One region of the Nocardiopsis sp. LDBS1602 genome, then DNA from elsewhere that is predicted to be linked to it. Evidence: riboswitches for the same ligand, from Rfam matches in the RefSeq annotation. Region 1 holds a riboswitch; each other region holds the start of a gene.
The links. Region 1 has a riboswitch for thiamine pyrophosphate ahead of thiO (glycine oxidase ThiO). Riboswitches for the same ligand answer to the same signal wherever they lie in the genome.
Positions count from the first base shown of each region.

Region 2: another riboswitch for thiamine pyrophosphate. It lies ahead of U9J66_RS21160 (ECF transporter S component); the one in region 1 lies ahead of thiO (glycine oxidase ThiO).
Region 3: another riboswitch for thiamine pyrophosphate. It lies ahead of U9J66_RS12210 (3-oxoacyl-ACP reductase); the one in region 1 lies ahead of thiO (glycine oxidase ThiO).

Region 1 is NZ_JAYLVW010000012.1:39,048-42,946, forward strand. Features, by position in the region: gene U9J66_RS24135 (zinc-binding dehydrogenase) at 146-1,117, shown strand; gene thiE (thiamine phosphate synthase) at 1,127-1,798, opposite strand; gene U9J66_RS24145 (Rv2175c family DNA-binding protein) at 1,875-2,234, opposite strand; TPP riboswitch at 2,353-2,463, shown strand; gene thiO (glycine oxidase ThiO) at 2,432-3,700, shown strand; gene thiS (sulfur carrier protein ThiS) at 3,691-3,899, shown strand, end outside.
Region 2 is NZ_JAYLVW010000008.1:137,571-141,469, forward strand. Features, by position in the region: gene U9J66_RS21150 (energy-coupling factor transporter transmembrane component T family protein) at 1-272, opposite strand, end outside; gene U9J66_RS21155 (ABC transporter ATP-binding protein) at 308-1,834, opposite strand; gene U9J66_RS21160 (ECF transporter S component) at 1,838-2,479, opposite strand; TPP riboswitch at 2,557-2,664, opposite strand; gene U9J66_RS21165 (transglycosylase domain-containing protein) at 2,784-3,899, opposite strand, start outside.
Region 3 is NZ_JAYLVW010000003.1:26,681-30,579, forward strand. Features, by position in the region: gene U9J66_RS12205 (MFS transporter) at 1-856, opposite strand, end outside; TPP riboswitch at 1,146-1,252, shown strand; gene U9J66_RS12210 (3-oxoacyl-ACP reductase) at 1,309-2,097, shown strand; gene U9J66_RS12215 (LLM class flavin-dependent oxidoreductase) at 2,097-3,416, shown strand; gene U9J66_RS12220 (ATP-binding cassette domain-containing protein) at 3,487-3,899, opposite strand, start outside.

The DNA of each region.
Region 1 (3,899 bases):
TCCGCCCCGGCCGTCGTGCTCCCGCACGGCGGCCCCGTCGTCTCCGAGGTTCCCCGAGGGAATCCTCCCCTCCCCCTTGACCTCAACATTGGTTTAGGTAGGAGGGTCGTTCTTGTAAGACGAACGACGGACCACGGAGTGTGCGATGCGAGCGGTGAGAGTGGACGGATTCGGCGGCCCGGAGGTCCTCGCCCTTCACGAGGTCCCCGAGCCCGAGCCCGGCCCCGGCGAGGTGGCCGTACGGGTGGAGGCGGCCAACGTCATCTACCTCGACACCCTGATCCGGAGGGGCCTCGCCCGGGAGTTCTTCCCGATCGAGCCTCCGTACGTGCCGGGTTCGAGCGTGGTGGGCCGGGTCGAGGAGGTCGGCCCGGAGGCCGACCCCTCCCTCGTCGGAGCCCTCGTGCTCTCCGAGACGGAGGAGGGCGGATACGCGGAGCGGGTCGTGGTCCGTGAGGACGGCCTGGTACGGGTGCCCGACGGGCTCTCCCCCCACGATGCCCTGGCCCTGCTGGTCGACGGAGCCACGGCGATGCTCCTGGAGCGCTCCGCCCGTTTCCTCCCCGACACCCGGGTACTGGTGCTGGCCGCCGCGGGCGGCGCCGCGAGCCTGGTCGTGCAGCTCGCCCGCCTGGCGGGGGCCCGGGTGATCGGCGCCGCGTCGAGCCCGGAGAAGCGGGAACTGGCCCGAGCCCTGGGAGCGGTCGAGACCGTGGACTACTCGGCCCCCGACTGGCACGACCGGGTCCGCGAGATCACCGGCGGGGCCGGGGTGGACGTGGTCGTCGACGGGGCCGGAGGGGCGCTGGGGGCGTCGGCCTTCTCCCTCGTGGCCGACGGGGGACGTTTCGTCAGCTACGGCACCACCGACGGGGAGATCGTCGAGATCGACGAGGCCGAGGCGTCTCGACGTCGGATCGAGACCGTGGGCCTGTTCGACATCCAACGAGAGGAGACCCTGGGCCGGAACGACCTGGCCAGACTCGCCTTGGAGGAGGCCAGGGAGGGCCGGATCCGACCGCACGTGGGGATGACCCTGCCCTTGGAGCGGGCCGCCGAGGCGCACCGGGCGCTCCAGGAGCGTCGGGTCGTCGGGAAGGTGCTCCTCGTCCCCTGACCCGAACGGTCAGGAACGGTCGGAGCGCGCGGTCAGCCTGGCCCGCAACGCGGCGGCGGCCGCGCGGGGGTCCTCCGCCTCGGTGATCGCGCGCACCACGACCACCCGACGGGCACCGGCGTCCAGTACGCGGTCGACGTTGTCGAGGTCGATGCCGCCGATGGCGAACCAGGGGCGGTCGCCGGCCAGCTCGGCGGACCGCTCGACCAGGGAGAGCCCGGCCGCGGGACGACCCGGCTTGGTCGGGGTGGCCCAGGTCGGCCCGACACAGAAGTAGTCGCTGCCCGCCTCGGCCGCGGAGGCCGCGGCGGCGTCGGCGTCGTTGTTGGAACGGCCGATGATCGGGTCGGCGCCGATGATGTCCCTGGCCATGGGGACGGGAAGGTCCCTCTGCCCCAGGTGCAGGACGTCGGCGCGCACCGAGCGGGCGATGTCGGCCCGGTCGTTGACCGCGAGCAGGGCCCCGTGCCGCTCGCAGGCCTCGCGCATGATCTCCAGGGCCGCGAGCTCCTCACGGGCCTCCAGACCCTTGTCCCGGAGTTGGACGATGTCCACACCTCCGGCCAGGGCGGCGTCGGTGAACTCCGCGAGATCGCCGCGCCCGGTCCGGGCGTCGGTGCACAGGTACAGAAGCGATGCGTCCAGGCGCTCGCGCAGGCTGGTTCCGTGGCTGGTCCTCACACCGTCCACCTTAGGGCCCGGAGATCGGGGACCCGAGGGCACCCCCGTGCGGAGCGCCCCGGGCCCCGGACCCGCCTCAGAAGGCCAGGCTCTGGGCGCGGCGCCGCACCTCGGTGCCCCGGTTCTCGCGCATGGCCTGGATCGGGGTTCCGGGCAGGGTGTCGTCCGGGGTGAACAGCCAGCGCAGGGCCTCCTCCGTGGAGAACCCGGCGTCGGTGAGCAGCACGATGGTGCCGGGCAGCCCCTTGACCAGGTCCTCCCCGTCCAGGAAGGCGGCGGGGATGGAGAGTTCTCCGCCCCGGACCAGACCCATCAGCCGCTTCTCGCGGATGAGCGTCTTGATCCGGTTGGGGCTCACGCCCAGCGGCCGGGCGGCCTCTCGCAGGGTCAGCCAGTCGCCGACCAGTTCGTCGATTTCACGGTCGCTTTGTGTCACCCTCCCAATCTGCCACACACGGCCGGCCACGCGGACCGTCCCGGCCGTGCCGGGTGACCTGGCCGAGGTCCCGACGCGCCCCCTTCGAAGGGCCTGTCCTAGGATGGGGTACCGAACAGACACGTCCCGCGGGAGCCGGGTGGACCCGGCTGAGAGGGAGACTGCCCGTCTCCGACCGCACGAACCTGATCCGGATCATGCCGGCGAAGGGAGTGGAGGAACGCACCGTGCGTACTTTCGAGGAAACCCCCGACACGAGGATTCGTCCTACCAATACCGTGGTCGTGGTGGGCGGTGGCGTCATCGGCCGCGTCACCGCGTGGCGGGCCGCCCAACAGGGCCTGGACGTCACGCTGGTCGAGCCCGATCCGGTGGACGAACCGTCCCACGCGCGTGCCGCCTCGACCGTCGCCGCGGGCATGCTGACCCCCGCCACCGAGGCGGTGTTCGGCGAGGAGGAGCTGATGGCCCTGGGCCTGCGCTCCGCGCGGATGTACGACGACTTCGTCGCCGAGGTGGAGGCCGCGAGCGGCCGATCGGTGGGTCATCGCCGCACCGGCACCCTGCTGGTCGCCTTCGACCGGGACGACCTGTCCGTCCTGCACGATCTGCACGCCCTCCAGGAACGGCTGGGGATCGCCACCGAACGGCTGGGCGGCCGTGAGTGCCGCAGGTTGGAGCCCATGCTGGCGCCTTCCGTGCGCGGCGGTGTCCTGGCTCCCGAGGACCACTCCCTCGACCCCCGGCTCCTCCTCCGGGCCCTGGCCGAGGCCGGGAGGCGCGCGGGGGTGCGCGAGGTCTCCGGGACCGTGGCGGAGGTCTCCTCCCCGGGCCCTGACGGGGCCCGCCTCGGGGTACGTCCGATCGACGGTCCCGTCCTTCCGGCGCACCAGGTCGTCCTGGCCGCGGGCTGCTGGGGCGACCGGATCACGCTGCCCGCGCCGGTGGTGCCGCCGCTGCGCCCGGTCAAGGGACAGTTGCTGCGCGCCCGCGTGCGCGCCGGAGAACCGCCCATCGTGGAGCGCACCGTGCGCGGCCTGGTCCGCGGATTCCCCGTCTACCTGGTGCCACGCGCCGACGGCGAGGTGATCGTGGGCGCCACCCAGGAGGAACTGGGCCACGACACCGCCCTGACCGCGGGGGGACTCTGGCAGGTACTGCGGGACGCCCGAGAGCTGGTCCCCGGGGTGGGCGAACTGGAGATCACCGAGACCTGCGTGGGCCTGCGCCCCGGATCCCCCGACAACGAACCCCTCCTGGGCCCCACGAGGGTCCCGGGACTGCACCTGGCCTCCGGCCACTTCCGCCACGGGGTGCTCCTGGCCCCCGTGACCGGAGAGGTCATGGCCGAGGCGCTCACCACCGGCACGCTGCCCGAGTACGCGCGCCGGTTCGCCGCCGACCGAGCCGTGCCCGGCGGTGACACGCGGGAGAAGCCGACGACGTGGGAGGAACAGTGGAACTGATCATCAACGGCGAGAGCCGCCAGAGCGAGGCCGCCACGGTCGAGACGGTCGTGCGCGACCTGACCTCGGCCGGGGAGGGGCGGATCCCCGGCGGGATCGCGGTCGCCGTCAACGACGAGGTCGTGCGCCGTACCGCCTGGGCCGAGACCGCCCTGTCCCCCGGAGACCGTGTGGACGTCCTGACCGCCGTGCAGGGAGG
Region 2 (3,899 bases), on a different contig from region 1:
CCGTACAGGTAGTTGACCGTCCCGCTGCTGAGGCCCATCAGCAGAAAGGGCCCGCCCAGGAGCATCAGAGTCCTACGGTCCACACCGCTGAAGGGGACCGTCAGCAGGACCACGAACAGGACCAGGCCTCCGGTGACGGCGTCCACGGCGGGGATCAGGCCGATGGCGATCGCCAGGGCCGCCAGCAGTTTCGCGGCCGGGTTGAGCCCGGTCATCCAGTAGCGGGCCCCGCCCTCGGCGGGAACATCGAGGGTGAGGGTGTCCCCTCCCATCGTCTCCGCGGTACGGGTGCCGGATCGGGCGGTGCTCACACGTCCTCCTTCGACGAGACGGTGGCTCGACCGTCGGCGACCCCGATACGGGAGTCCACCAGATGTTCCAGGAGCAGCCGGTCGTGGGTGGCCATGACGATGGCCCGCCCCTCCGACCTCAGGGAGCCCAGCAGCTCCACCAGCTCCGTCCAGGTACGGGTGTCCTGCCCGAAGGTGGGCTCGTCCAGGACGAGGACGTCGGGGGCGTGCGAGGGCCCGGAACTGAGCGCGGTGGCCACCGAGAGCCGCCGTTTCTCTCCTCCGGAGAGCGTGTACGGGTGGACGTCGGCCAGCCGGGTCAGGCGCAGTCTCTCCATGAGTTCGCCCACCCAGGCCTCGATCTCGACCTCGCCCATCCCCGCGCGCGAGGGCGCGAAACGCAGCTCGTCCAGCACGGTGGAGGTGACGAACTGGTCCTCCGCGTGTTGGAAGACCGTTCCCACGTGTCGGGCCAGACGTCGGGCCGGCCACTTCACCAGGGGGCGTCGGTCGGCCTCGGCCAATGGCCCGCGAGGCTCGACGCTCCCCCGGTAGGGACCGGAGAGCCCGGCCAGCAGGGTGAGGAGGGTCGACTTTCCCGCTCCGTTGGGTCCGGTCAGGGCGGTCGCCGTCCCGGCCTCGGGGGCGACGCGCACCCCCTCCAGGACCGTGCGGCGAGGGCCGACGCGGACCCCCACCTGGAAGGGGGTCCGCGCCGTCACGTCCACGGCCTCGATCAACGGTGCCCCTCCCGGGGCCGCCGTGAGCGAGGGGGCGGGTTCGTTCCCGGGGATCCACACGCCCTGGGCGGCCAGGGAACGCCCGTGTTCGGCGAAGATCTCGGCGGGGGCGCCGTCTGCGATCACCCCGCCGCCCGGTTCCACCACCACGACCCGGTCGACCAGGTCCACGACCTCGGCGACCCGGTGTTCGACCAGGACGAGGGTGGCCTCGGTCTCGGCCAGTAGACGGGCGAGCAGGGACCGGACCAGCTCGGCCCCGGCCGGGTCGAGGTTGGCGGTGGGCTCGTCCAGCAGCAGCAGGCGAGGGCGCATGGCCAGCGCTCCGGCGATCACCAGTCGCTGCTTCTCTCCGCCGGACAGGGCACCGGTGGAATGCCGCAGACCGTAGGGGAAGCCCACGTCCGCCAGGGCCCCCTCCACCCGGGGCCGGATCGCCTCTCGTTCGATACCGAGGTTCTCCAGACCGAACGCGACGTCGTCTCCGGCCCGGGCCATCACGAGCTGGGTCTCGGGGTCCTGGGCGACCAGGCCGACCCGACCCCTACCGCGGGCGGCGGGCTCTCCGTCCACACGGAGCAGGCCCTCCTCCTCGCCGCTGATGGCGCTGTCGGGGCCGGTGAGCCCGGCCAGGGAGTGGAGCAGGGTGCTCTTGCCCGCGCCGGAGGCGCCCAGCAGCAGGATCCGCTCCCCGGGTTCGACGACCAGGTCCACGCCGCGCAGGGCGTGGGTGTCGCGGCCCGCGTGCCGCCATCCCCAACCGGAGAGCTCCACACGCGCGCCGCCCACGTTCCTCGCTCCCATGGGTCAGCCCTTGGCCGAGGGGAAGGGGGCCAGGGCGCCGGCGCGCGCCAGGGCGGTGGTGAGGAGCCTGGCTCCCACACCCGCGATGAGGGCCGCGCTGATCACCACGATCACCCCATAGGTGATCTGGTAGTGGAGCGGCCAGGTGACGTTGTAGGCGATGTTGTCCCGGATGGCCGGGGACAGGCCCGCGAACGCCGCGGCGAGCACGGCCACGCCCATGTTCCAACGCCGGTAGGCGAACGCCAGGAAGACCAGTTCGGGCAGCAGCCCCTGGAGGGTGCCGTCGAGGATGACCGCGAGCCCCCACTGGGTTCCCAGGACCGCGGAGACCGAGGCCGCCGCGATCGAGGTGAGCACGGCGGCGCCGGGCTTGCGGACGATCAGACCACCGAGCACGCCGGAGATCAGCCACATGCCGTAGACGACGGCCTGACCGGGCGGGAAGAACACGAACAGCGGCGTCGTGATCGACCAGACGATGTTCCACAGCCAGAAGACGACACCGACCGCCACACCGATCACGGCGGCGACGACGATGTCGACGGTGCGCCAGCTCTTGAGACCGGCCCGTACCTCTTGGAGGAATCCGGCACGCGCGACCTCGCGGCCATCGGTCGTGCCGGTCCTGTCTTCGGTACTCATTACCCGAGGGTTCCCTTCGTCGGAGCGACGGAGGGGAATGCGGCCAAGAGCGCCATCACGCGTTCTCACGCGCACGATGGCGGGTTCTCACGACTTCCTTCGCCGGCATGATCCGGATCAGGTGTCTAAGGGTCTGCGGCCCGGTGCCGCACTCTCAGCGCTTCCGCGCTCCCCTGTCGGTTCGGCTCCATTATGCGCCATGAGGCAAATATCGGAGCTCTTGACCCTCCATACCCCTTTCACCACGACATATAGGCCTCTGCCCACCTCGGGACCATGGACCGCGCGCGAGCGGGTCCGGTGGTCAGGTGCCGGCCCCCTCCCCGGTGTCGGAGCCCTCGGTACCGCCGGAACCTTCGGTGCCTTCGGTGCTGTCCGTGCCGCCGGTGCCTTCGGTGCCGCCCGTGCCTCCGGTACCGTCCGAGCCCTCGGTACCGCCCGTGCCGCCGGTGCCGTCCGAACCTTCGGCGCCGCCGGTACCTTCGGAGTCCGCGGAACCCTCCGTGCTCTCCGTGCTCTCCGTACCTTCGGAGTCCGCGGAGCCGGCGGCGTCCTCGGGGCCGTCCGCTCCGCCCCCGTCATCGGAGTCGTCGTCCTTCTCCCGTCCGGGCGGCTCCGCCGTCGGGTCCCCGAAGGAACCGGGAGAACCGGCGAAACTCTCGGAGGGCAGCCCCTCCGTCGCCCCGCGCATGGACTCCTGCCAGATCGGTCCGGGCAGGGTCCCTCCGTAGACGACGCCGAAGTACTGTCCGCCGATGGTCACCCCGCGCAGCGGGTTCTGCTCACCACCGCGCACGTCGCCGACGACGACCGCGGAGGCCAGGTTCGGGGTGTGCCCGGCGAACCAGGCGTAGGCGGATCCGTCGGTGGTACCGGTCTTGCCCGCCGCGGGCCGCCCGATGTCCAGGCCCTTGGCCGTACCTCCGTCGAAGGTCTGTTGGAGCAGGTGGTTGACCCCGTCGGCGGCCTGTTGCTTCACCACCCGCTCACAGTCGGAGTCGGCGGTGACCCGCTCCTCCGTGCCGTCCTCGGTCAGAGAGCGCACCGGCCGCGGCTCACAACGGATGCCGCGGGCCGCGAAGGTCGCGTAGGAGTTGGCGACGGTCAGCGGGGACACCTCCTGATCCCCGAGGGTGAAGGAGCTCCACACTCCGAGATCCTCACCATCGGCGCGGTGCACGCCGGCCTTCACCGCCATCTCGGAGGTCTCACACAGACCGACCTTCTCCTGCAACTGGGCGAAGTAGGTGTTCACCGAGCCCTTGGTCGCGCTGATCATGTTGTGTTCGCCGTCGTCGCTCTCGCCGGCGTTGCTCACGCTCCACGACGACATCCGGTCGCCGCCGCAGTTGGTCATCCCACCGACGGACATGCTCTTGGGCGAGTTGAACCTGGTCCCGTACCCCATCCCCTGTTCCAG
Region 3 (3,899 bases), on a different contig from region 1:
CCATGTCCTCGACCGGCCTCGAGGCGTAGGTGGCGAGGAAGGCGATGACGAGGTAGCCCGCGGCGTTGTTGGAGACGAAGATCAGCGCGGAGAGGACGACCTCACGGGTGTTCTCGCGGAACAGGCGGCCCAGCGGGGCGGAGGACTTGGCCCGACGCGCCTGCATGTGCTTGAAGACCGGGGACTCCTCGACCGTCTTGCGGATGAGGTGGCCGACGACGATCAGCACGACGGACAGCAGGAAGGGGATGCGCCAGCCCCACTCGAGGAAGGCGTCGGTACCGATGATCGCGGTGATGACCCAGACCACGAAGGTCGCGAGGATCATGCCGCAGGGGACGCCGATCTGCGGGTAGGCGCCGAAGTAGCCCCTCTTGTGCACCGGAGCGTGTTCCACCGACATCAGGGCGGCCCCGCCCCACTCGCCGCCGGCGGAGAAGCCCTGGATGATGCGCATCAGGATCAGCAGGATCGGGGCGGCCATGCCGATCTGCGCGTAGGTGGGCAGCAGGCCGATGACGAAGGTCGCCACGCCCATCATGACGAGGGTCGCCACCAGGATCCGCTTGCGTCCGAACCGGTCGCCGAGGTGGCCGGCGACGATCGCGCCGAGCGGCCGGAAGAGGAAGGAGATGCCGATGGTGGCGAAGGAGAGCACCTGGGCGACGCCCGGGTTGCTGGCGGACAGGGGTTCCAGGAAGAGCGGTGCGAGTACGAGGCCCGCGGCCTGGGCGTAGATGAAGAAGTCGTACCACTCGATGGTGGTACCGACCATCGTCCCGGCGAGGACCTTGCGCTTCTCTCTTCGGTCGAGAGGGGCACCCGGTTCGGGGGTCGTGGCGTCGGAAGTCGCCATTGCTGCTCCGTAGTTCTCTGCCGGCATGGGCCGGATCCGTCGATGGGCCACGGCAGGCGCCGTCCGCGTATTCGGGGCGTACAAGGGGAAAACGGACGACATGCTCATGAGCCCCAGAACACCATGCCATGTGAGGCACGACACTTTCTACACCGGGGCCTTACTTTCGCAGTTGAGAACACATGTCCTTACCGAACGGTCGGTCGGAAAGTCCGGGTTCCGACGCACTCCGTGACGCCGTACCGCACCCCACCCCACGTCCTCGTAAGGACGGTGGACTACCTTGAGCACCAGTGACACGGGGTGCTTCGGACCGCACAGGGGTTCCGAGCTGAGATCACACCCGTCGAACCTGATCCGGGTAACGCCGGCGAAGGGATGTCCACTCACCCGCCCCCGGCGGTGACTCCTCTGTGCACGGCTCCCTTCTCCGCCAGACAGAAAGGGAACCGATGTCCTCCCCCGAAGCCGCACAGGCGATCCCTCTCGACCGACAGGTCGTCCTCGTCACCGGTGGAGCCCGCGGGCTGGGCTCCCATCTGGCCCGGGCCTTCCTGCGCGAAGGGGCTCGTGTGGTGATCAACCACCGGAGCAGCGCCGAGGCCGCCCGCGAACTGGCCGAGACCCACCCCGACACCGCCCTGGCGGTCCGGGCCGATGTGCGTGACCGCGACCAGGTCACCGCGATGGTGGAGGAGGCCGAGAGCCGCTTCGGCGCCCCCGTCACCACCGTCGTCAACAACGCCCTCGTCGACTTCTCCTTCAACGGCGACGCTCGACCGCACGCCGACACCTTGACGTGGCAGGACCTCGACCGGCAGTTCAGCGGGACCGTCCAGGGCGCCTTGAACACCGTGCAGGCGGCCCTCCCCGGAATGCGCCGGGCCGGGGGAGGGCGGATCGTCAACGTGGGCACCAACCTGTTCCAGCACCCGGTCGTGCCCTACCACGACTACACCGCGGCCAAGGCGGCCCTGCTCTCCCTGACCCGCACCCTCGCCCACGACCTGGGCCCCGACGGCATCACCGTCAACATGATCTCGGGCGGTCTGCTGCGCACCACCGACGCCAGCTCGGCCACCCCCGAGGAGGTGTTCGACCTGATCGCCTCAGGCACCCCGCTGCGCCGGGTCACCACCCCGGCCGAGTTCGCCGACACCGCCCTGTTCTTCGCCTCCCCCTGGGCCCGGTCGGTCACCGGACAGAACCTGGTCGTCGACGGCGGGCTGGTGATGGACTGATGTCCGAGATCGAACGTCAGGCGCACATCAACCTGTTCATCTTCGGCTCCGGCCACCACAAGGCGGCCTGGCGTCACCCCGATTCCCCCGCCGAGCGGATCGGGGACATCCGCTACTACGAGGAGCTGGCCCGCACCGCCGAGCGGGGCCTCCTGGACGCGGTCTTCTTCGCCGACGGCCACGCCGCCGGCGAGGTGGCCGAAGGGCCGTGGTGGTTCCTCGAGCCCCTGACCGCACTGGCCGCGATGAGCCGGGCCACGGAACGGATCGGGCTGGTCAGCACCGTCTCCAGCACCTTCTACACCCCCTTCCACGCCGCCCGCATGCTGGCCTCGCTCGACCACATCTCCGGCGGTCGGATCGGGTGGAACGTGGTCACCTCCATGTTCGACACCGAAGCGCGCAACCACGGCTACGAGAGGATGCCGGAGCACGGGGAGCGCTACGCCCGCGCCGAGGAGTTCGTGGACGTGGTGCTGCGGCTGTGGGACTCCTGGGGCGAGGACGCCCTGCGCCATGACCGCGACGGCGTCTTCGCCGATCCCGAGCTGGTCCGCCCCATCGACCACCAGGGGGAGCACTTCCAGGTCGACGGCCCGTTGAACGTACCGCGCCCGCCCCAGGGTCACCCGGTGCTCTTCCAGGCGGGCGCCTCCGAGCAGGGCCGCGCGCTGGCCTCCCGTCGCGCCGAGGCGATCTACTCGGTGGCCTACGACCTCCCCAGCGCCCAGGACTACTACCGGGACGTCAAGGCGAGGATCCGGCGGGCGGGCCGCGACCCCCGTTCGGTGGCGATCATGCCGGGGCTGGTCACCTACGTGGGCTCCACCGAGGCGGAGGCCGAGGCCAAGCGGAACGAACTGGACCTGCTCCTTCCGGTGGAGGAGTCGTTGCGACAGTTGGGCCTGTTCGTGGAGCAGGACTGCTCGGACTGGGAGCTGGACGCGCCCGTCCCCGAACTCCCCCCGTTGGAGGCGTTCACCGGACCCAAGGGCCGCTACGCCACCATCCTGCGGATCATCGAGTCCGAGAGGCCCACGGTGCGCGGGCTGCTCGGACGTCTGGCCGCCGGCGGCGGGCACTGCACCATGACCGGCACCCCCGAGCAGATCGCCGACCGGATCGGCGTATGGCTGCGTGAGGAGGGCGCGGACGGCTTCAACCTCATGCCGCCGTCCCTGCCGGGAGGGATCGAGGACTTCGTGGACCACGTGATCCCCGTCCTCCAGGAGCGGGGGCTGTTCCGCCGCGAGTACGCGTCGGAGACCCTGCGCGGGCATCTGGGGTTGGAGCGCCCGGCCGCCCCCTCGCATCGGTGACCCTCGCCGGCCGGGTCCACCCACCTCGATCACGGTGGGCGGACCCGGCGGTGCCGTCGCGGTGGTCTGCTCAGAGCAGGTGCCTCAGGTAGCGGCCGGTGCGGCTCTCCGAGGTGGCCGCGATCCGCTCCGGCGTCCCCTCCGCCACGATCCGACCGCCCGCGGAGCCCCCGCCCGGCCCCAGGTCGACGACGTGGTCGGCGCCGGCCACCACCCGCATGTCGTGCTCGGCCGCGACCACCGTGGCCCCGGACTCCACGAGGTCCCGGAGCCGGTCCATCAGCACGTCGGTGTCGTACGGGTGCAGCCCCGTCGTGGGTTCGTCCAATAGATAGACCGTGTCGGCCACCCGACGCCGCTGGAGTTCGCCCGCGAGCTTGATCCGCTGGGCCTCCCCGCCCGAGAGCTCGGTCGCGGACTGCCCCAGACGCAGATATCCCAGACCGACCGCGCGCAGGGTCTCCAGGGAGCGCCGCACCGCCG